One region of the Aliamphritea hakodatensis genome, then DNA from elsewhere that is predicted to be linked to it. Evidence: predicted binding sites of a transcription regulator. Region 1 holds the regulator's gene; each other region holds the start of a gene.

What was found. Region 1 encodes FliA, which starts transcription of late flagellar genes. Its sites were predicted from a motif close to CTAAAGTTNNNNNNNNNNCNGCCGATA; they were not measured.
Region 2: the regulator FliA is predicted to act here: its motif matches at 4,702-4,728, upstream of PCI15_RS13170 (SPM autocatalytic domain-containing protein).
Region 3: the regulator FliA is predicted to act here: its motif matches at 1,870-1,896, upstream of PCI15_RS17215 (flagellinolysin).

Annotation. Positions count from the first base shown of each region.
Region 1 is NZ_AP025281.1:4,484,871-4,492,517, forward strand. Features, by position in the region: gene PCI15_RS20335 (flagellar motor protein) at 1-3, opposite strand, end outside; gene PCI15_RS20340 (protein-glutamate methylesterase/protein-glutamine glutaminase) at 3-1,184, opposite strand; gene PCI15_RS20345 (chemotaxis protein CheA) at 1,246-3,396, opposite strand; gene PCI15_RS20350 (protein phosphatase CheZ) at 3,409-4,212, opposite strand; gene PCI15_RS20355 (chemotaxis response regulator CheY) at 4,222-4,593, opposite strand; gene PCI15_RS20360 (RNA polymerase sigma factor FliA) at 4,675-5,385, opposite strand; gene PCI15_RS20365 (MinD/ParA family protein) at 5,404-6,228, opposite strand; gene flhF (flagellar biosynthesis GTPase FlhF) at 6,253-7,647, opposite strand, start outside.
Region 2 is NZ_AP025281.1:2,846,454-2,854,100, forward strand. Features, by position in the region: gene astA (arginine N-succinyltransferase) at 1-749, shown strand, start outside; gene astD (succinylglutamate-semialdehyde dehydrogenase) at 751-2,220, shown strand; gene astB (N-succinylarginine dihydrolase) at 2,356-3,708, shown strand; gene PCI15_RS13165 (PhzF family protein) at 3,779-4,663, shown strand; gene PCI15_RS13170 (SPM autocatalytic domain-containing protein) at 4,813-6,300, shown strand; gene PCI15_RS13175 (helix-turn-helix transcriptional regulator) at 6,474-7,433, shown strand; gene PCI15_RS13180 (cytochrome P460 family protein) at 7,545-7,647, shown strand, end outside.
Region 3 is NZ_AP025281.1:3,763,104-3,770,750, reverse strand. Features, by position in the region: gene PCI15_RS17225 (adenosylcobalamin-dependent ribonucleoside-diphosphate reductase) at 1-808, shown strand, start outside; gene PCI15_RS17220 (TSCPD domain-containing protein) at 837-1,571, shown strand; gene PCI15_RS17215 (flagellinolysin) at 1,942-5,175, shown strand; gene PCI15_RS17210 (adenosylcobalamin-dependent ribonucleoside-diphosphate reductase) at 5,511-7,647, shown strand, end outside.

The DNA.
Region 1 (7,647 bases):
CATCAACGCCCTCCCTTGTTCTTCAACAGCTGTCCGATATCATTCAGTTTCAGGATGTGATCCGCAACACCGGCATTGATCACGGCCTTAGGCATACCAAAAATTGTACAGGTAGACTGATCCTGCGCCCAGATGTGGCTGCCTGCCTGCTTCAGCAGCTTAGCCCCTTCAGCACCGTCAGCTCCCATGCCGGTCAGCACGATCCCTAGCACATGTTTACTGTGAATCTTTGCCGCTGATGCAAAAGTGACATCAACGCTTGGCTTATACGTTACCCGTTCATCACTTGGGAATACTTTAACCCGGTCTCCCCGGCCGGGCTCAAAAATCATCTGGCTGCCACCCGGTGCGAGATAAGCATGCCCCGGTTTCAGTACGTCGCCGTCTTCGGCTTCTTTAATATTAATCTGACAGATTCCGTTTAAACGCTGGGCAAATACCGACGTAAAGGTCTTCGGCATATGCTGCACCAGCAATATCGGATAAGGGAAACTGGCCGGAATTGAGGGCAGTATGTCCTGCAACGCAGCAGGACCGCCGGTTGATGATCCGATAACCACCACTTTACAGGCAGGAAAGGCAACCCGATTAACAGAATCGTGACCGCCGGCTGCCGGTGCGGCAGGAGACGGCGCAGCTGAAGCTGCAGCAGGTGCCGTACCGGGTGAAGCAGTTGCTGTTCTTGAAGCCGTTGCCGCAGGCCGTGCCAGACCCGGTGACCGTGCAACAGGTGCAGAATCGGCGCGGCTGCTTAACGATGTTGCCCGGCGGGGCGGATGAGAACGGTGCCGGTTACCCAGCGCCAGTACTTTTTCAACCACCTGAGCAGAAACGTCGCTTTCTTTCTCAATCCAGAGTTTGGCGTCTTTTTCCAGATAGTCAGCGGCACCGGCATCCAGCGCCTCAAGTGTTACCCGTGCACTTCGACGGGTAAGAGAAGATAACATCAGGATCTGACAGGGCGCATCCTTCATAATGCCCTTAACCGCTTCAATGCCATTTAAAACCGGCATTTCCACATCCATCGTCACCACATCAGGATTCAGCTGTACCGCCTGCTGAATGGCCTCACGGCCATTTTTAGCCGTACCTACAATCTGTATACGCCGGTCCTGGCGCAAAATCTGGCTAATGCGGTTACGAAAGAAAACAGAATCATCAACAACAAGAACCCTAACCGCCATCCATTCCTCCGGCGACAAATGATACAGAGAGCCATGCCCAGGAAGGCATGGCATAACTCATTTAAGACGCATAATGCTTAAGTAAGTTAGGGATATCAATGATCAGCGCAATGCGGCCGTCACCGGTGATCGTTACACCTGAAAGACCCGGCGTTCCATACAGAACACTGCCTAACGGTTTAATAACAACCTCTTCCTGACCCACCAGCTGATCAACAACAAATGCCACCTGAACAGTACCGACATTGGCAATAACCACATGGCCCTGATCCGGCAACTGATCGCCCTGGTGTCCGTCAACCAGCCAGCGCTTAAGATGGAACAGCGGCAATGCGCGGTCACGCACTACAATCGCCTGCTGACCATCAACCACGTTAATCTGAGTCAGATCCAGACTGAAGATTTCATTCACATTCACCAGCGGTAATGCGAACGCCTGATCTTCCAGCAGCACCATCAGTGTCGGCATGATTGCCAGTGTCAGCGGTACCTGAATTTCAATCCGGGTGCCTTCACCCAGCGTGGAATCAATTTCCAGCTTACCGTTAAGCTGAGAAATCTTGGTTTTAACCACGTCCATACCGACACCGCGGCCGGATACGTCAGATATTTCTTCTTTAGTTGAGAAACCGGCTGCAAAAATCAGATTGAAACATTCCTGATCGCTCAGGCGATTGGCCGCTTCAACATCCAGCATCCCCCGCTCAACCGCAAGACGACGCAGCTTGTTTGGATCCATACCGGCACCGTCATCTTCGATAACCAGCAGAATATGATCACCTTCCTGCTCCGCAGAAAGCAGTACGCTACCTTCACGCGGCTTCTCACGGTTAACCCGCTCATCCGGCATTTCAATACCGTGGTCAATCGAGTTGCGCACAAGGTGAATCAGCGGGTCCGCCAGTGCTTCTACCAGGTTTTTATCCAGATCGGTATCTTCACCGCGCAATTCCAGTCGTACTTCTTTATTCAACTGACGGGACAAGTCACGTACCAGACGCGGGAAGCGACCAAAGACCTTCTTCACCGGCTGCATACGGGTTTTCATCACCGACATTTGTAAATCACCGGTCACCATATCCAGTGAAGCCAGCGCTTTAGTCAGCTCGGAGTCTTCGTTATCAGCGCCCAGACGTACCAAACGGTTACGAACCAATACCAGCTCACCAACCATGTTCATGATCTGATCGAGCAGGCGGGTATCAACGCGAACATTGGTCTCAACATTCGCTTTCTTTGCATCCGCGGCTTTTGCCGGCGTCGCTTTCGCCGCCACCGGCTTAGGCTCAGGCTTAGGTGTATCGGTAAATGCTCCCTGTCCTTTTGACTGAAGATCATCCAGCAGGTTTTCAAATTCCTGTTCGGTGATCAGATCATCCTGAGCAGTACGGGCTGATGCAGGGGTTTCCGCTTTGGCTGGTTCCACTGCCGGGGCTGCTGCCGGCGCAGCCGTTGCTTGCTTAACAGCCTGATCCAGTAACTGGTCGAACTCAGAATCAGCCATAGAACTGGTAGCCGCTGCAGCAGGGCTTGCACCCGGTGCTCCTGAAGGCCCGTGAAGCTCATCCATCAGGGAATCGAATTCATCTTCAGTGATCAGGTCACTTTGCGGCCTTGCAGCAGAGGTAACACCCGGTGCGCCACTGCCGTGCAAATCATCAAGCAATGACTCAAATTCATCTTCGGTAATCAGATCAGATCCAGCCGCAGCAGGTGCGTCTTCGGCTGCCGACATACCGGAAACCATTTCATTAAACTGCGCGCCCAGATCAGCCGCCGGTTCAGCCGCAGCCGCCGGTGCCGGCGCATCCACTGCAACGCTCTGCCCAGCAGCCAGAGCGTCAAGCCGGGCAATCAGATCAGCAGGTGCCGGTTCCGGATTTTCTCCGCCGCGAACATCTTCAAACATTGCATTTACAGTATCGAGGGCCTGTAATACAACGTCCATCAAGGCCGCGGAGACTTCTAAGTCATCATTACGCAGCATGTCGAAAAGATTTTCCGCACTGTGACAGCAGTCAACCATAGGCTCAAGCTGTAAGAATCCGGCGCCACCTTTAACGGTATGGAAACCACGGAAGATCGCATTCAGCAACTCCCGGTCTTTCGGATTCTGCTCGAGATCAACTAACTGTTCAGACAGAAGCTCAAGGATTTCCCCCGCTTCTACCAAAAAATCTTCCAGTATTTCCTGATCAACATTTAAAGCCATTGCCTACCCCTGTTAAAAACCTAAACTGGAAAGGAGGTCATCCACATCATCCTGGCTGGAAGCAACTTCATCATTATCTTTTGCTGCCATTTGTGGGCCTTCAGCCATTATTTTTTTCTGTTTAGCCAGCGCTTCTGCGTCAGCCGTCATACCGTCAATACCATTCAGGCGATTAACTCTGGAAGCAACTTCCATCAGGCTAACCAGCTGTGACTCAATGTCGGTAACCAGCTGAATAACACGTTTAATCAGCTGTCCTGTTATGTCCTGATACTCCTGCGCCAGTAAGATATTTGTCAGACGCTCTTTCAGCTCAACCAGGGCATCTGAGTTATCAGTCGCATGCTGGCAGGCAAGCTTATACAGGCCTTCCAGCTCAGGTTTGTCCTGCTGAACTTTATCGAACTCTTCCAGCAGCCGCTGACGGCGGCGGAAACCTTCTTCCAGCTCGGATACAAGGTTCAGTGAAATATCAACACTGTCAATTGTCTTATGAGCATTGCTTTCAGTCAGCTCGATGACATATGACAAACGGTCACTGGCATCAGATATTGAAGCAATGTGCTCTTTGGAATCCTGCAACATCGCATTGCTGCTGACATCATCGGAAAAACTGACGATGGCATTATGCAGTGAGCGGGTCAGCGTACCGACTTCGTGATACAGCGCCTGATGACGTTTTTCATTCAGGTCGTGGATCAGCGTCATTGCTGCACCAACATCTCCGTTTGCCAGATGTTCCACAAGCTTGTCAGCATCCTGCTTCAACTCAAGCTCAAAACCACTTGCTCCCTTATTCTCTATCGTCTCAGACATAGCCGCCACCTAGCCCAGCCGTTCAAAAATCTTATCGATTTTTTCTTTCAGCACTGCAGCGGTAAACGGTTTAATTACATAACCATTTACACCCGCCTGAGCCGCCTCAACTATCTGGTCGCGCTTCGCTTCCGCAGTCACCATCAGAACAGGGATATGCTTCAGGTCCGGATCAGCCCGCACGGTTTTAAGCAAATCGATACCTGTCATGATTGGCATATTCCAGTCTGTTACCAGAAACTCGATATTGCCGCTTTGCAGAATCGGTAAAGCAGTCTTACCGTCATCGGCCTCAACAATATTGGTAAACCCCAGATCACGGAGCAGATTTTTGATGATACGTCTCATAGTAGAGAAATCATCTACCACAAGTATTTTTATGTCTTTCTTCAAGACTATCCCTCCATCAGGAAAACTATCTGACTGTCGCTAGCCAGCGGTGTCTATCCATCAGACTGCCAGCTATTGCCAGTCTCTTAACCGACTTCGCAAGCGTAACGCTGCCTGACTATGAATCTGGCTTACTCTGGATTCACTGACACCCAGGATCTGACCGATTTCTTTTAAGTTCATTTCTTCGTCGTAATACAACGACAACACTAATTTTTCCCGCTCCGGCAAACCTTCAATTGCCGTTGCGATTGCCTGAACAAATCCCAATTCTTGATATTCATCTTCAGGACTTAAATTCTCTGCGGCGATATTTTCGCCCGGACCGTCTTCCTGCGGACCAATCAGCTTTTCAAAGCTGAACAGCCGGCTCTCAGCGGAGTCCTTCAATAATGCGTGATATTCAGTGATAGTGATATTTAATTCGGCGGCAACCTCCCCATCTTGGGCATCTCTGCCTGTACGGGATTCAATTGCCTGAATTGCTTCGGAAACCCGACGGCCATTACGGTGCACTGAACGGGGTGTCCAGTCCCCCCGACGAACCTCATCAATAATGGAACCGCGGATCCGGATACCGGCATAAGTTTCAAAACTTGCGCCTTTGGTGGGATCGTATTTTTTGCCGGCTTCAAGCAAGCCAACCATGCCGGCCTGAATCAAATCATCCAGCACAACGTTTGCAGGCAAGCGCGCCAGCAGATGATGCGCGATACGTTTTACCAACGGCGCATATTGCTCGATCAGCTCCTGACCCGACTTAAACTGTAACTGGTTATACATATTTGCTCTTCTGACTTGTCAGCGTTGATTTGCCCCTTTAACCAATCGCTCAACAAAAAACTCCAGATGACCACGGGGTGAAGATGACACACCCCAATCATCTACTTTTGCCGCCAGCTGCTTATATGCCAACGAGGCCTTACTCTTTGGAAACGCTTTTAAAACAGCACGTTGCTGCTGTACACCTTTACGGACTGACTCATCATAAGGGATTGATCCCAGGTATTGAAGCGTCACATCCAGAAACCTTTCTGCCACTGTCAGCAGCTTACTGTATATATTCCGACCTTCCTGCTCTGAACGTACCATATTGGCAAGTACCCGAAACCGGTTCACCTGATAATCACGGTTCAGCAGCTTCATCAGCGCATATGCGTCTGTAATAGAGGTCGGTTCATCACACACTACCACGACAACTTCCTGCGCCGCTTTGACAAAGCTCACTACTGTGTCCGAAATACCTGCCGCGGTATCTATAATCAGTACATCCAGCTGATCTTCGATATCACTGAACGAATGAATCAGTTCTGAATGCTCATGCGCACTCAGCGTCGTCATCGCCTGTGTCCCGGAAGCGGCGGGCACAATGTGGACATTCTCACCGACTTCGATCAGCAGATCCCGTAATGAACAGTCTCCGGCGAGCACGTCCGTAATGTTCTGAGTTGCTTTTACACCCAGCAACACATCCACATTCGCCAACCCCAGGTCAGCATCCATCAGCACCACCCTGCGACCAATCTCCCCCAGCGCAAGACTCAGGTTAACTGACACATTGGTTTTGCCAACGCCGCCTTTACCCCCGGTAACTGCGACAACTTTCACCGGGTGCGGACTAGTCATTATGTCTTCCTATCTGATATCCCATCAATCAACCCACTGCCCATTTTGTGAAAGTTTATCCTGACGCCGGTCCTGCGCCATACGCTGATTACGGGAAACGCGCTGCGCTGTCACGACTGCACGGCTGACCAGATCCCGCTTGTGGGCCACATCCAGATCATCCGGCACCCGCTGACCATCGGTCACATAGGTAACAGGCAAACCGTTATCAACGATAAGCTCGATTGCCTCACCAAGATTTCCGGATTCATCTAACTTACTGAGAATACAGCCATTAAGCCCCATTCGGCTGTAGGTTTCATAGGCATTCTCGATGACATGCCGTTGGCTGGAGCAGGAAAGCACCAACAGCTTTTTCATCCGCACACTGACACTTTCCAGCATATCAAGCTGAGCCTGGGTATGCGGCTCATGCGCACTCATACCTGCAGTATCAATCAATACCAGCCGCTTATTGCGCAATGACAATAAAACCTCATCCAGACTGTGATTTTCATCAACCACCCGCACCGGAATGTCCAGAATCCGGCCAAAAGTAAGCAATTGCTCATGCGCTGCTATACGGTATGAGTCAGTCGTCACCAGCGCCACACTGGAACTGCCATGCTTCAGAACATAGCGCGCAGCCAGCTTACCAATCGTGGTGGTTTTCCCCACACCGGTCGGCCCGACAAAAGCAATCATACCGCCACGCTCAACGAAGTCGCCACCAATCACCGGAATCGACTCACTCAGACGGGACAATGTATCCCGCCAGCCATCATCCACGCTTTCAGCACCTTCCAGCTTTATCAGTTGACGGCGCAGATGCGGCCCGATGCCAAGTTTCTCAAGACGGTGCTCTACCCGTTTATGCAGCACGCTCTCTTCAGGCTCTGAAGGTTCTTCCGCTCTTTGCGGCGCAGGTGCCGCCACAACGTTGGGCTCTGCTGTACTTTTGGGCTGGGAAACCTGCTGTAAGAGCAGTGATTTGAGCGTATCAATTTCGGCCCGCATCGAAGCCACCTGAGGATCAGGTGCCGGCGGACTGTAGCTAGGCTCCTGCCGCACAACCGGTTTGGCCTGCGCGGCATATTCATCTATACCCGGGGCTGGCGGAGGCGATACCGGTGAAATAGCAGGCGCGACAGAACCTGGCTGCCGCCCCTCATTGCGCTCAAAATTTCTCGCGGCCTGCTGCGCCTGACGCTGTTTCAGGGTATCCAGTATCCCGTCCAGCCCCGGATCTTCGACCTGCTGATTTTTTGCCTTTGCAGGTTCTTCCGCACCGGCCTGAGCCGCCGCAATTCTGGCCTGCGCCTTACGCAACTCATCAGCCAGATTACTTTGCAGCTTAGGACTGGCTTCCCGGGCAACCTGACGCTGAGCCTGCTGCTGTTGCTGCCGTTGCTGCTGTTGTTGCTGTTTTTCTAACGCCTG
Region 2 (7,647 bases), 1.6 Mb from region 1:
TGATTCATGCTTCCCGGGAACTGAAGGTCTATAACACCATCAACACCCTGACCATTACCAATGACCACACCGGCTACTCTGAACTGTGTACCCTGTTCCTGGCACCGGAAGCCCGTCACAGCCGTCAGGGATCGTTACTGTCCAAATCCCGTTTTATGTTCATGGCCGAATTCCCGCACCTGTTCAACGACCATGTGATTGCGGAAATGCGCGGTTACTCCGATGAAAACGGCGTCTCACCTTTCTGGGAAGGTCTGGGACGTCACTTCTTCTCGCTGGACTTTTCCGAGGCTGACCAGTTGTCCTCCATGGACAAGGTATTCATTGCCGAACTGATGCCGAAGAACACCATTTACACCAACCTTTTGCCGGAAGCCGCCCAAAAGGCGATCGGCCAGACCCACGAAGCCACCACCCCGGCCCGCAAACTGCTGGAAAAAGAAGGCATGCGCTACACCGGCTATGTGGACATTTTCGACGGCGGCCCGACGCTGGAAGCCCAGACTAACGATATCCGTGCCATTCAGGAAAGCCAGTACGTCAAGGTACAGATATCCGCACGCGCCCCTGAAGGGGAACTTTATCTGGTCAGCACCACGGACTTTACAGAATTCCGCTGCTGCATGACCGCCCTTACCCCGGTGGGTAAGCACGTCGCCGCCCTGCCACAGGAGGTCGCCGACGCCCTACAGATTAATGACGGAAGCACAGTACGGGTTGTACCGCTTTCATCCGCACGGAGGTTTTAACATGACTGCATCTTTATACATCAACGGCCAGTGGCTGAACGGCGAAGGCCCGGTATTTTCTTCACTGAATCCATTTAACGGCGACGCTGTGTGGACATCTGCCGCCGCCAGCCCTGCACAGGTCAACGCGGCAGTAGAGGCCGCCCGTTCAGTGGCCCAGAACTGGGCAGAAGTGAGCTTCAGCGACCGCTGCGCCATCGCGCGTCAGTACGGCGAACAGCTGGCTGAAAACAAGCAACTGATCGCGGAAACCATTGCCTCAGAAACCGGCAAGCCACTGTGGGAAACCCTGACAGAAGCGGCTGCCATGGCTGGCAAGATCGAAATTTCCATCCGCGCTTACGAAGAACGTACCGGCGAGAAAAGCAGTGACATGGCCGGTGCTCAGGCGGTGCTGCGCCACAAGCCCCACGGTGTGGTGGCTGTATTCGGTCCGTATAACTTCCCGGGCCACCTGCCTAACGGCCATATCGTACCGGCGCTGCTGGCGGGCAACACTGTCATCCTGAAGCCCAGCGAGCTGACCCCTAAAGTCGCCGAGCTGATGATTCAGCTGTGGGACAAAACCGACCTGCCAGCCGGTGTCCTGAACCTGACCCAGGGTGAAAAAGACACCGGCATTGCGCTGGCATCCCACGCCGGTCTGGACGGTCTGTTCTTCACCGGCAGCTCCCGTACCGGACACCTGTTACATGAACAGTTCGCCGGCCATCCGGGCAAGATTCTGGCGCTGGAAATGGGCGGTAACAACCCACTTATTGTAGGTGACATCAGCGACGTTAAAGCGGCCGTTCACGAAACCATTCAGTCTGCCTACATCACTTCTGGTCAGCGTTGCACCTGTGCCCGCCGTCTGTTCGTACCAAACGGTAGCACCGGTGATCAGTTCATTGCTGAACTGAGCAAAGCCGTCAGCCAGATTAAAGTTGGCGGCCAGTTTGAAGAACCGGCACCGTTTATGGGCAGCCTGATTTCTGAAGCGGCAGCCGACGGCATTATCGCCGCGCAGGAAAACCTGCTGTCACTGGGTGCCAGTGCACTGGTTGCAGCAGCTAAACTGCAGGCCGGCACCGGTCTGGTCAGTCCCGGGCTACTGGACGTGACCGCCATCGAACAGCTGCCGGACGAAGAATACTTCGGCCCGCTGCTGCAGGTCGTTCGCTACGAAGATTTCGACGCGGCAATCCAGGCGGCCAATAACACCAGCTACGGCCTGTCTGCCGGCTTATTCAGCGACAGTGAAGACCAGTTCAACACCTTCTATAAGAAGATCCGCGCCGGCATCGTTAACTGGAACAAGCAGATTACCGGTGCCAGCAGTGCTGCACCGTTCGGCGGCGTCGGCGCCAGCGGTAACCACCGTGCCAGCGCCTACTATGCGGCGGACTACTGCTCATACCCGGTCGCCGGTATCGAAGCAGACAGTCTGGCCATGCCTGCCGCACTGTCACCGGGCCTGACACTGGACTGACAGTAACACAGCACAGCCGGCTTTCCGGCTGTGCATGTCGCATCAGGCAGTGCAGACAGCCACTGCCCGGTGCTACCCTGTTAGCCAGACAGGTTCTGACCAACCCCTTTAACGTTCTACATTCAGGTACCTTCGATGACAGCACGCGAAGCTAATTTTGACGGCCTGGTCGGCCCGACTCACAACTACGCCGGCCTCTCTTTCGGCAACGTTGCCTCTGAACAGCATCAGGCTGCAGCGTCTAATCCGAAGCTGGCAGCCAAACAGGGCCTGCAGAAAATGAAAGCCCTGCACGATATGGGCTTTGTACAGGGTATACTGGCCCCTCAGGAACGCCCGGACATTGCCACCCTGCGCCGGCTGGGTTTCACCGGTTCTGATGCCAGCGTACTGGCCAGTGCCGCTGAGCAGGCGCCCCGCATTCTGGCGGCCTGCTGCTCAGCGTCCAGCATGTGGACCGCCAACGCCGCGACCGTATCCCCAAGCGCAGATACTGCGGACGGCAAAGTACACTTCACCCCGGCCAACCTGACCAACAAGTTTCACCGCTCGATTGAACACAGCGTTACCGGCCGTATCCTGCAGGCAACTTTTGCCGACAGTCAGCACTTCCAGCATCACCATGCACTGCCCGGGGTCGAGCACTTTGGCGATGAAGGTGCTGCCAACCATACCCGTTTCTGCCATGACTATGGCCAGCAAGGCATCGAGTTTTTCGTCTTCGGCCGCTACGGCTTTGATATGAGCAAACCGGCACCGCAAAAATACCCGGCCCGGCAAACTCTGGAAGCCAGCCAGGCGATTGCCCGTAAGCACGGTCTGAGCGACAGCCATGTGGTTTATGCCCAGCAGAACCCGGCGATTATCGATCAGGGCGTCTTTCATAATGACGTCATCGCGGTGGGCAACGGCAAACTGCTTTTCTGTCACCAGGAAGCATTTCTCAATCAGGCTGAGGTTAACGCTCAGCTGACGACCGCTATGAACGGCGACTTCGAAATCATCGAAGTCCCTTCCGACAAGGTATCCGTGCAGGATGCAGTGCAAAGCTATCTGTTCAACAGCCAGCTGCTAAGTAAGCCAGACGGCAGCACCCTGCTGGTCATCCCGGAAGAATGTGAGAAAAATCCGGCAGTCTGGAACTACCTGCAGGAACTGATCAGCAGCGATGCCAGCATCAGTGAACTGAAAGTCTTCGACCTGAAGCAAAGCATGAGCAACGGCGGCGGCCCTGCCTGCCTGCGTTTGCGGGTTGCCATGAATGACGCCGAACTGGCGGCGTTCAACCAGCATACCCGCATGAGCGACAGCCTGTTCACTACACTGAACACCTGGGTAGACAAACACTACCGTGATCAGTTGCGCGAAAAAGATCTGGCAGACCCGCAGTTACTGACAGAATCCCGTACCGCACTGGATGAACTGACACAGATTTTACAACTGGGCTCTGTGTATCCGTTCCAGCGTGAAGGCCGCTGCCACGGCTGACCTGCACATCAGTACAAAACGCCGGTATACTGCCGGCGTTTTTCGTTTTACTGCAGGATGACTGACCAAGATGACCATCAAACGCATTCAGGTATATACAGTTAACGCCTTCACCTATCAGGATAAAGGCGGAAATCCCGCTGGCGTTGTACCGGATGCAGACGGCCTCACTACCCGGCAGATGCAGAACATTGCCCGGCAAATGGGCTATCCGGAAACAGCCTTTGTCTGCCCCCCTGAACAAGCTTCAGCCGCCGATCTCAAAGTGCGTTTTTTTACTCCGACCGCAGAAGTGGATTTTTGCGGCCATGCAACACTGGCAACCTTCAGCCTGCTGTGGCAACAACAGATCCTCACCGCCGGAGACTATATTCAGGACACCGGCGCGGGTCTTCTGCAAGTCAGCATGAGTGAAACCGGCCAGGTATCTATGGATCAGCAACGCCCTGAATTCCTGCAAACCTTCGATCCGGCAGTGATCGCCCCTCTGCTTAACCTGCCCGCAACTGAACTCAGCACCGGCTTACCTATACAGGCGGTCTCAACCGGTCTGGCGGATATTCTCCTACCCTTGCCGGTAAATACCCTGAACCGGCTAACCCCGGATCAGACAGCGCTCAGTCAGTTCTGCCAGCAGCATAACCTGATTGGCCTGCATGCCTTTGAGATACAGCCAGCAGGCGCCGCATTTACCGCAGAATGCCGCAACTTTGCGCCCCTGTTCGGCATCCCCGAAGAAGCAGCCACCGGCAGCAGCAACGGTGCACTGGCCTGCTATCTGCAAGCCCACCACTCTCCGCAACAAACCGAATACAATTTCCTGCAAGGCTGTGCGCTCGCTCAGAATTCGCAGATTAACAGCACACTGCAGATTCATCAGGGACGCATCAACCGGGTACAGGTTTCCGGTACTGCACAATTAACCAGCCAGCAATACTTGTCAGTGACTGCCTGATTCAGCACGCATCAGGGATATTTTTTTCGCTCCTGTCACTCAGCTTTTGTTCAGCTTCGCCGATAACCTGATTATTCACTCATATCTGGCTCATATATTGATTCTGTGTCTGTTGTTATCACTGCCAGCATTATCATAGGACGATTATCGTGAAAATCTCATCATCTGAGGTCGCCTTCAGGACCCTCCATAACCGGGAAGACAGCCACCATTACGAAAAGATGACCAGCGCCTCTTCAGCCCAGAGCCGTGGCGGCCTCGGCACAGGTACCGGCCTTAGCCTGACGGAAACGGTGACTGACCTTTCTTATCAGGCAAAAATGCGCCACCGGGACAGTAACTCCCTTTCCAGCCAGTCGGTTATCACTCAGAACGGGCAAAGCCGGACGCTGGAAAATACCCGGAATATTGAAACCCTTACCCGAACAACACTGGGGCTCGATGCCCAGTCGGTGCGCTTTAATATTCAATTGCCGGTCCCGACCCAGAGTCTTAACCTTCAGCAGGCTCAGGTGTATCAGAATGTCTCTCAGTTAAATCAGGCACAGGCCGAACTCACCGCCATCAGTGCGGCGGCTGCCACCAACGCCCGGGTAGATATCACCGAACAGCATTTCTATAAAGAGGAAGAAAAGCTGCAGGTAAACACCCAGGGCACCGTGACCACCGCAGACGGCCGGCAAATTAACTTTGCCATGGAACTGGAAATGGAGCGCAGCTTTGAACTCGAAGAAAGCATGCAGATTCGCCATAGTGAACGGGAAGTCATGGACCCGCTGATGATTAATCTGGGCGGCGCCGGTGCGGCACTCACCAGCACCAGCTTCAGTTTTGATCTGGATGCCGACGGCAGCGAAGAGAACATCTCATTCGCCACCGGGGGCAGCGGATTTCTGGCGCTGGACATCAACAACGACAACGTCATCAACGATGGCAGCGAACTGTTCGGTACCCAGGGAACCGACGGCTTTGCCCACCTTGCCCGGTATGATGACGACGGCAATAAATGGATCGATGAGTCTGATGAGATCTTCGACAAACTGAAAATATGGAGCCGGGACGAAGCCGGTAATGATCAGCTGATCAGCCTGAAACAGGCCGGCGTCGGTGCCATATATCTCGGCTCCGGCAGCGGTAACTTTGACCTGACCGACAGCAGCAACCAACTGCTGGGACAGGTTAAAAGCAGCGGTATGTTTCTGATGGAAGATGGCCAGGCAGGCAGCATTCAGGAAGTGGATCTGGCCATCCATCCCGACGCACCACCGCCACCGGAGATCCCGGAGCAAGCTGGCCAGCCTGCCGCCATAACCGACGTTACCAATACAGGGGACACGCCCCGGTTCGCCAGCATTTTTGACCTGATGATGCCGGAAAACAATCAGCCCCGTGTTACCCGCCGTACTGAAACCAGCACGGTGACCGACGGGGAAAAGCTGACGGTCAAAACCGATAACAGTGAAGACGCCCCCAAAGAAGCCAAAAAAGTCCATTCTGGCGAACTGGGTGAAAACATACTGGAATCCCTCAACCGGCTGATTGAACTGTCCCACCTGAAGGACGAAAAGGAATATGATGCCAACCAGCAGCTGAAAGATATTATTCAGAACCTGCGTAAACATCACCAGGCGAACTGACCTTCCCCCATTACGTTCAGCCCGGCAGGCGCGCTTTTCTGCGCCTGCCATCCCCTCCATCCCAGAATTCACAGCCCCGGTGGCTCTAAAGCCTCAATTCTGTTGGCTCACGAACAAATCCTCAGGCAGGTTTATTATCCCGTACATAATAACAACTGTATCGGGAGCCAGATATGACTACATCCCGCCGACCGAAAGTACCCGCCAGCCTGCTGCAAAAATGGCAACACGTTATCGACCTGCTGGCCCGGCTCAGCAATACCCCTGCGGTACTGATTACCCAGGTCAGACAGGATGACATCAGCTTGCTCCTTCGGAGCAGCAATGCCGAAAACCCGTTCCGCCCCAGAGGTTTCAATAAACGTTGCAGTGACATGTACTGTGACCGGGTCGTGAAAGGCCAGAGTGCCCTACTGGTAGAAGATGCGCACCGGACCCGGGACTGGAAAAACGCCCCTGACGTCGAGAACGGTATGAGCTTCTATCTGGGTTATCCGCTTAACTGGCCGGACGCAGAACCCTTCGGCACCATTTGTGTGATGGACTACCAGGCCGATAACCGGGCACTGGATTACCGCCATCTGATGGAAGAATTCCAGTCACTGATTAATCATGACCTGAAACTGCTGCAGGAATTACAGACCCACCGGCAACAGCAGTCCCGGCTCGAACAGCATCTGGAGTCCCTGAATACGGAGATAAACAACCGCGCAACTGATCTGGACGAAATCAACACCGCCCTGCGGGTGCTGTTACGCCAACGGGAAAGTGACCGGCAGGTGCTGGAACAGGAAACCTGTGCCGAACTCAGTCAGCACATCTCGCCCCTGCTGGAACAACTGGCCAGCGACCCCCTCAGTGAGGCACAACAGGAATGTCTGCAACTGATCCGCCAGCAACTGCTGCCCGCCGATAACACACCGCTGCAGAACCTGCGTCTGCTCAGCCCTGCTGAACACAACGTTGTCAGTTATATTCAGGCAGGAAAATCCAGTAAAGAGATTGCTGCGCTTTTACACATCAGCAAAAAAACCGTTGATTACCACCGCCAGAACATCCGTAAAAAACTCGGCCTGAACAGCGCGTCCGTCAGCCTGAAAAGTTACCTGACCCCGTACTTTCCCCGCACTTAACTGGTATTTAATTCCGGCAATCCGCTATTTATGCTGAAGATGTGCTTTCGGCCTGCTCCGGTAAGCCGCTGCAAAAGCACGCCTTACAGACATTTGCCCGGAATAAAAATAATGAAAAAATGCATAATTACACACACCGGATTTACCGGTAAACTGCTTCGTTCCACTGCAGTCGGCCTGCTCAGTGCCGGACTCATGAGCAGCTCAGCATTGG
Region 3 (7,647 bases), 720 kb from region 1:
ACCGATACTGGATGAAGTTTTTACCGTGACCCCGGAAATGTTGCGCAAACGCCCGGAAATGGCCGATGACGGCTATAAGGCCGGTGATGAACTGCCGGGCCGGGTACTGCATGCCCGCTACAGCCACTATATGCAGAAGATCGCCAGCGAAGAGCCGGAGCTGGTGGAGCAGCTTGCCCGCTACGGTTGCCGGTTTACCCATCACAGTTCGATTGCACCGACCGGTACCATTGCCCTGTCGCTGGGGAATAATGTGAGTAACGGCATCGAGCCGAGCTTTGCCCACCATTACAGCCGCAACATTATCCGTGAAGGTCGCAAGACCAAAGAAAAAGTCGATGTGTTTTCCTATGAATTGCTGGCATACCGGAAGCTGATTAATCCTGAAGCGGTGCCATTCAGTGACGCAGCGGAACAGAAACTGCCGGATTACTTCATCTGTGCGGATGACATTCACCCGCAGCAGCATGTGGATGTACAGGCAGCGGCCCAAAAATGGATTGATTCGTCGATTTCAAAAACGGCCAATGTGCCGACCGATTATCCCTATGAAAAATTTAAGCACATTTACCATTACGCCTGGCAGCAGGGGCTGAAGGGCTGCACCACATTCCGTTTTAACCCGGAAGCGTTCCAGGGCGTGCTGGTAAAAGAGCAGGATCTGGCGAACACCCGTTACCGCTTTACCCTGGAAGATGGCAGTACCGTTGAACTGGCGGGGAACGAAACCGTGGAATATGACGGTGAAATCCATACCGCCGCCAACCTGTTCGATGCACTGAAAGAAGGCTATTACGGCCGTTTGTAATTACTGATCAGAATATAGGAGTCACAGAATGTCACAGAATATGTCGTCCGGTCAGGCGTCTGCAAACGCCGCCATCCGCCAGAAAATTATTGCCTGCGAAGTTGTAAAGGAAGAACAGGCTGCAGACACTGCCGTTGAGCAGGCAGCAGACACCCCAGCTGAACTGACGATGGAGCGGGTTCATGAGAATCTGGACCGTCCGGAACGGTTGCTCGGTTCAACCTATAAAATCAAAACGCCGGTATCGCCTCATGCGCTGTATATCACCATCAATGATGTCCTGCTGAATCAGGGCACTGAATTTGAACAGCGCCACCCGTATGAGATCTTCATTAATTCCAAAAATATGGACCACTTTATGTGGGTGGTTGCCCTTACCCGGGTTATATCAGCGGTATTCCGCAAAGGGGGTGATGTCGTCTTCATGGTGGAAGAGCTCAAGGCGGTATTCGATCCCAAAGGCGGTTACTTCAAAAAAGGTGGCCGTTATATGCCCTCGCTGGTGGCGGAAATCGGCTATGCCATCGAGGACCATCTGCAAACCATTGGCTTGCTGGAAGGGGAACAGCTGGATGAAGGTCAGCGCCAGCTGCTGGCAGACAAACGGGCAGAATATGAGCAACGCAGCGCTGTCACATCCGGTGACAGCGCCGGAGATTTTCCTGCCGGTGCGCAACTGTGCACCAAGTGTAATGTAAAGGCCGCGATCCTGATGGACGGCTGTTATACCTGCCTGAACTGTGCCGAAAGTAAATGCGGCTGAACAGTTGAGTTGGCGTTTTCTGTTACAAATGTGGCGTGAAAATCCTATGTAGTTCGCTGTTTTTTGCTGGAAAGGCGGCGTTGCATATGACCTGGTGAGGAGGGCGGAATGATTACAGATATCCGGTTGAAGCGTATTTTGATCTGGCGAATGAGCGACTGTGATTATTCCTGATAATACCCCTCCTCGTTTCTACGATCGGCATTGTGACTGAACAAATGATGTTTAAAGAAAGGAGTGAGAGCAAACAGTTTATTACGTCATGGTCAACGGATGGTGTGAAACACGCTAAAAATACTTAAAGCAATTGTTAAGTCGGCCGAATCTATTCCAGATAAGACTAGGAATATATGGGATTTGAGACGTTTCGATGGCTTTAGTAATTAACAGTAACCTGGCATCTCTGAATGCACGCAGACAACTGGCTGAAAATGCCAGTGATCTGAGCAGTGCAATGGAGCGGTTGTCTTCCGGGAAGCGCATAAACAGTGCTAAGGATGATGCAGCAGGTCTGGCAATTGCAAACAGGATGACATCACAGATTCGGGGGTTGAATCAGGCTGTCAGAAACGCCAATGACGGTATCTCCATGCTACAGGTTGCTGATGGTGCGCTCGACCAGAGCACCGGTGTTTTACAGCGTATGCGGGAGTTATCTGTACAGTCCGCCTCGGGAACATATTCAAGCGGAGACCGGAACGCAATTAACGCTGAGTTCCAACAACTGGTAAGAGAGCTTGACCGGATCTCAGAAACAACAAGCTTTAATGGTCAGCCATTACTTGACGGTTCAACCTCTGAAGTTTCATTGCAGGTTGGTTCGGATGCCGAACAGTCTATCTCTTTTGATCTTAAATCAGTTGATTCAAAGAGTTTGGGGCTGGCACAGGGCGCTGAGGGGCTGACCGGAGCGCAGATTAATATTGACAGCGATACCGGTAAATTAGCGGTTGATCTTAGTCATGCGGTTAAGATTAACGGCCAGAGTATAGGCACTGTTAACCAGGGCGATAGCCTGAAAAGCCTGGTTGATCATATCAATAATGATATTGAGGGAGTGTCGGCCAGTACCGTCCTGGGAGCAACAGCAACATCAGTTGGCACTGGGGTTCTCAGCAGTTCCGACACCCTTACTCTTAAAGTATTTGATACTGAGGGTAGTGCTGTTACCTATACAGTGAATTCGACAAACTCGCTGGAAGAGCTGGCTGAAAAGATTACCACGAAAACCGGCGGCAGATTACAGGCCTCATTAGATGAGAGCGGCAAGCTGGCGATTAGCAGTGATACTGCTTCTACTATGCTGATCCAGGATTCAACTTCTGGAAGTGCCAGTGGGTTTAACACGACCAGTATCAGTAATCAGGATATTGCCAATATCGTGGAAGGTCTGAATAACTACTGGATCAGTGAAGCTGAGGACCGCATTGAGCAGTTTTTCGGTATTAAAGGCTCCGGGGAAGATATCAGTCTTAATTTATTTACGGATGCCCCTTCAGGCCAACTGGCTTCAGTAAGTTGGACCATGGTTAATCCGGCCACAGGTGAGGCCCTTGATCTGTCCCTGAATATCGATCTGGCGGACTATGTCGGCATTACTTTGCCGGATGGCGGCAGCAGCAGTATTAATCTTGAGCGGGTTATCGCTCATGAAATGGTACATGCCGTGATGGCCGTTACCATGGACCTGACCGACGTCGGAGGCGGTACGCGGATAACCGGTGGTGCATCGTTGCCCGGCTGGTTCACCGAAGGTACTGCCGAGCTGATACATGGTGCTGATGCCCGGGTCGTTTCTGAAAACAGTTATATCGATACGGAAGCTGAGTTTCAGACATTATTCGATTCAACCACAGCCAGTGGTTCGCCTTCGGATCCGGGAGGCTATTCAGTCGCTTATCTGGCGGCCAAAATGTTACAGGATGATATCTTTGCCAATGACAATGACGGTATTAAACTGCTGTTTGATGAGCTTGAAACCGGCGACACATTGGATCAGGCAATACAGGATCTGAACGCTGCGGGTAAAACCCAGTTTACGGATCTGGCAAACTTTGAAGCTTACTTCCGTGCCAATGGTTTTGAATATTCCACCGGTGCAGGACCGTTTGCCAACTCGACGCTGAACCTGGGGGATTCTGATACAGGTTCTATCGGCGGGTCAGACTATGGCAATCCTGCGCTGGATGATACCGGCGTTTTTTCTAACACGGCGAATCAGCCTGCTCAGGATTTTAATCTGATCATTCCGGATCAGTATTCCGGTACGTATTTCACGGTAGATGCTCAACTGGTGTTATCTGCTGATGATGGCAGTGCAGTCACCGTGACGAAAGCCGCGAGCGGCACTGATCTTGATCTGGCTAATCTCGGTTTCAGAGAAATAGCCGCTCTGGGTGAAGTGGTGTCTGAAGGTCTGAATTCGACAGAGCAGCAAACGGCGCTGGCGAACGGGGATCTGATTATTAACGATGTTGAAATCGCTCCGGTAGAAAGCAGTGCCGGACTGCAGGGAAAAATTGATGCGATCAATGCGGCCACCGGTGAGACGGGAGTTGTCGCAAGTGTCGTTTCAGACGAATCTTTTACACTGAATAGCGCAGCGACGAAGGCCTATACGACGGCTGCCGCCGGCATCAGTGTTGTCAATAATGGTGCATTTGGTATTAACGGTGTTGGCATGCTGATCAACGCTAATGATACAGCTGCAGATATTGCTGAGACGGTTAACAGCTACACTTTCGCACATAATACCAGTGCATACGTGAGTGATGACGGTAAGTTACATCTCTTTTCTGATACTGTGATTAATCTTGGAGACAGTGTCGGCGGAGCACTGGTTACTGAGCTTGGTTTTCTTGATACAGGAGCAGCAGGCAACGGGTCCTTGAAGATCAGAGGGCAGGAAGTTGCGTTGTCTGATTTAGGTAATACTCAGACCATTATCGATGAATTAAACGCAGCGAGTGGCAATACAGGTGTTACTGCCAGTTCGGATGAAAATGGTCAGCTCAGGTTGCGTGGTAATACCGCAGTGCAGATTTCACTGGGCGATACGAACGGGTTACAAACACTGAATGCGCTGGGAATCAGTTTTGGTGTTGCGGGAGATGAAAATCTGACGGATGCTGATGGCGACAAGTTGCTTGAAGATGAAGTGTTTGTGCTTGAGTCGAGAATTAAACTGTCTTCTGTTGAAGGTAATCCGATCAGTGTGGATGTTACCGAAAATGGTAAAACAGCGACCGGGCTGGCAGATCTGAATGTTGGCTCAGGCGGCGCGTTCGGAGGCTCACTTTCAGGTCAGAATTTGCTGACCGCCAGTGCAGCACAAAAGGCTATCGGAGCGGTCGATAATGCGCTTGATGGTATCAGTGAGATCCGGTCAGAGCTGGGCGCAGTTATTAACCGTCTGGATTTTACTATCTCAAATCTGAGTAATTTATCGGAAAACGCCGCTGCTGCACGGTCACGTATTCTGGATGCTGACTTTGCAAGTGAGTCGGCTAAGTTAAGCCGGGCTCAGATCATTCAGCAAGTGGGCACCGCCATGCTTGCTCAGGCTAACGCCGCCCCGCAGCAGATACTCAGTCTGCTGCAATAAAGTAAACATCGGACTTCTTGTTTCGGGCTCTGCAGGGCCTGGTATGTTATTTCCTTCCCGTTTTTAGGCCGCCTGCTACCACGACTGAATATTCTGTAATCTTCGCTTTGCTTTTTGCAGGAAGGTTCTCCCTTTCTTGTTGAATGGGTGAGGTGTGACAGCCGTTTTCCTTTCGGCAGGGCGAGCCTGACAGCCAAATGAAAGTAAACGTTTTCTCTGGTGTAAGCCGGATTACGCACAGTTTTGCTGTCCGGCTCACATTGCTGCACTGCTAGTATTTAAGCGTTACGACAGCTGTTGTAGCGCTTTTTCATACTGATATGGAGTGTTAGCACATGAATACATTTTCGAAGCCTGTTAACGGGCTATCTGCTGCTTTTTCTACCGCTTTAATCCAGTTCCAACCGGCATCTGTTGATATCTGGGATACTAAGTACCGGTTACGTAATGCCGACGGTATTCCACTGGACCAGAGCATGGATGATACCTTCATCCGGGTCGCGAAAGCGCTGGCCGACGTGGAGGCTGACGACGCTACCCGGGCTTTCTGGTACGGGCGGTTTCTCTGGGCGCTTCGTAACGGCGCGGTGCCGGCGGGCAGAATCATGGCCAATGCCGGTGCCCAGCAGGCCAAGAAGGCAACCTCAACGGTGAACTGCACCGTGTCCGGCCCGATCAGTGATTGCATGACGGATATTCTGGGGCGCAACCAGCAGGCGGGGCTGACCCTGAAAGCTGGTTGTGGCATCGGCTATGAATTTTCAACCCTCAGGCCCAGTGGCAGTTTCGTAGCCGGGGCCGGGGCGCTGACCGGCGGCCCGCTGTCGTTCATGGATGTGTTTGATAAAACCTGTTTTGCGGTCTCTTCTGCCGGCGGGCAGCGGGGCGCGCAAATGGCGACCTTCGACGTGGGGCATCCGGATGTGCTGGCGTTTATCGGGGCCAAACGGGAAGACGGGCGCTTACGGCAGTTTAATTTGTCACTGCTGATCACTGATGAGTTTATGGATGCGGTGCAACGGGGCAGCGAATGGCCGCTGGCGTTCCCCATCACGCAACAGCAGCAGACACAGCAGCCGCTGGATCTCAACGATACAGCGCAGGTGATCTGGCGGGAATGGCCGCTGCACCAGGACTATGTCAGCAATGATGCCGGGCTGGTGGCCTGTAAAATTACCGAGCGGTTACCGGCCCGGGAATTGTGGGATGTGATCATGCAGTCCACCTACGATTTTGCGGAACCGGGCTTCATTCTGATCGATCAGGTGAATGAGCAGAACAATAACTGGTTCTGTGAAAATATCCGTTCAACCAACTCCTGTGGCGAACAGCCACTGCCGCCGTTCGGCAGCAGCCTGCTGGGGTCCGTTAACCTGACCCACTTTGTCCGTAATCCCTTTACCGCCCGGGCCAGTTTTGACTGGCAGAGCTTTACCGATGTGGTGGCTGTATTCACCCGGATGCTGGACAACGTGGTGGAGTTACACGGCTTGCCACTTGATGAACAGCGCCATGAAATCGAGCACAAGCGCCGTCATGGTATGGGCTATATGGGGCTGGGATCAGCCGTGACCATGCTGCGGATGAGTTATGGCGATGAGCAGTCGGTAGCCTTTACCGAAGCGGTCACCAAGCGTCTTGCGCTGACCGGCTGGGAAGTGGGGTTGGAACTGGCGCGGGAAAAGGGGCCGGCACCGGTGATGGAGCAGATGTTCACCGTGACTGAGGCCATGCTGTGTAAACGTCCGGAAATGCGCCGCGACGGTCACCGGCCCGGCGACCGCCTGCCGGGGCGGATTTTACATGCCCGCTACAGCCGTTATATGCAGAAAATAGCCGCCGAGAAACCGGAGCTGGTCAGCCAGCTTGAGGAGATTGGCTGCCGGTTCAGCCATCACAGTTCGGTGGCACCGACGGGCACCATTGCACTGTCATTCGGTAATAACGTCAGCAATGGCATCGAGCCGAGTTTCGCCCATCAGTACAGCCGGAATGTGCAGCGTGAAGGTAAGAAGAGCAAAGAAAAGGTCGAGGTGCTCTCTTATGAATTGCTGGCGTACCGGGAGCTGATCAGCCTGGATGTTGCCGAAAGTGAACTGCCGGATTACTTCATCAGCGCGGATGATATTCATCCCAAACAGCATGTGGATATTCAGGCGGCGGCGCAGAAATGGCTGGATGCGGCCATTTCCAAAACCGCCAATGTGCCCACCGATTACCCCTATGCCAAATTCAAGGATATCTATCTCTACGCTTACCGCCGTGGCCTGAAAGGCTGCACCACCTTCCGGTTTAATCCGGAAGCGTTTCAGGGCGTGTTAGTTAAGGAAGATGACCTGAAAAATACCCGCTATCAGTTCACCCTGTCCGATGGCCGGGAAGTAGAGCTGGCGGGGGATGCGCAGGTGGAATATGACGGTGAACTGCACACCGCCGCCAACCTGTTTGATGCGCTTAAGGAAGGGTATTACG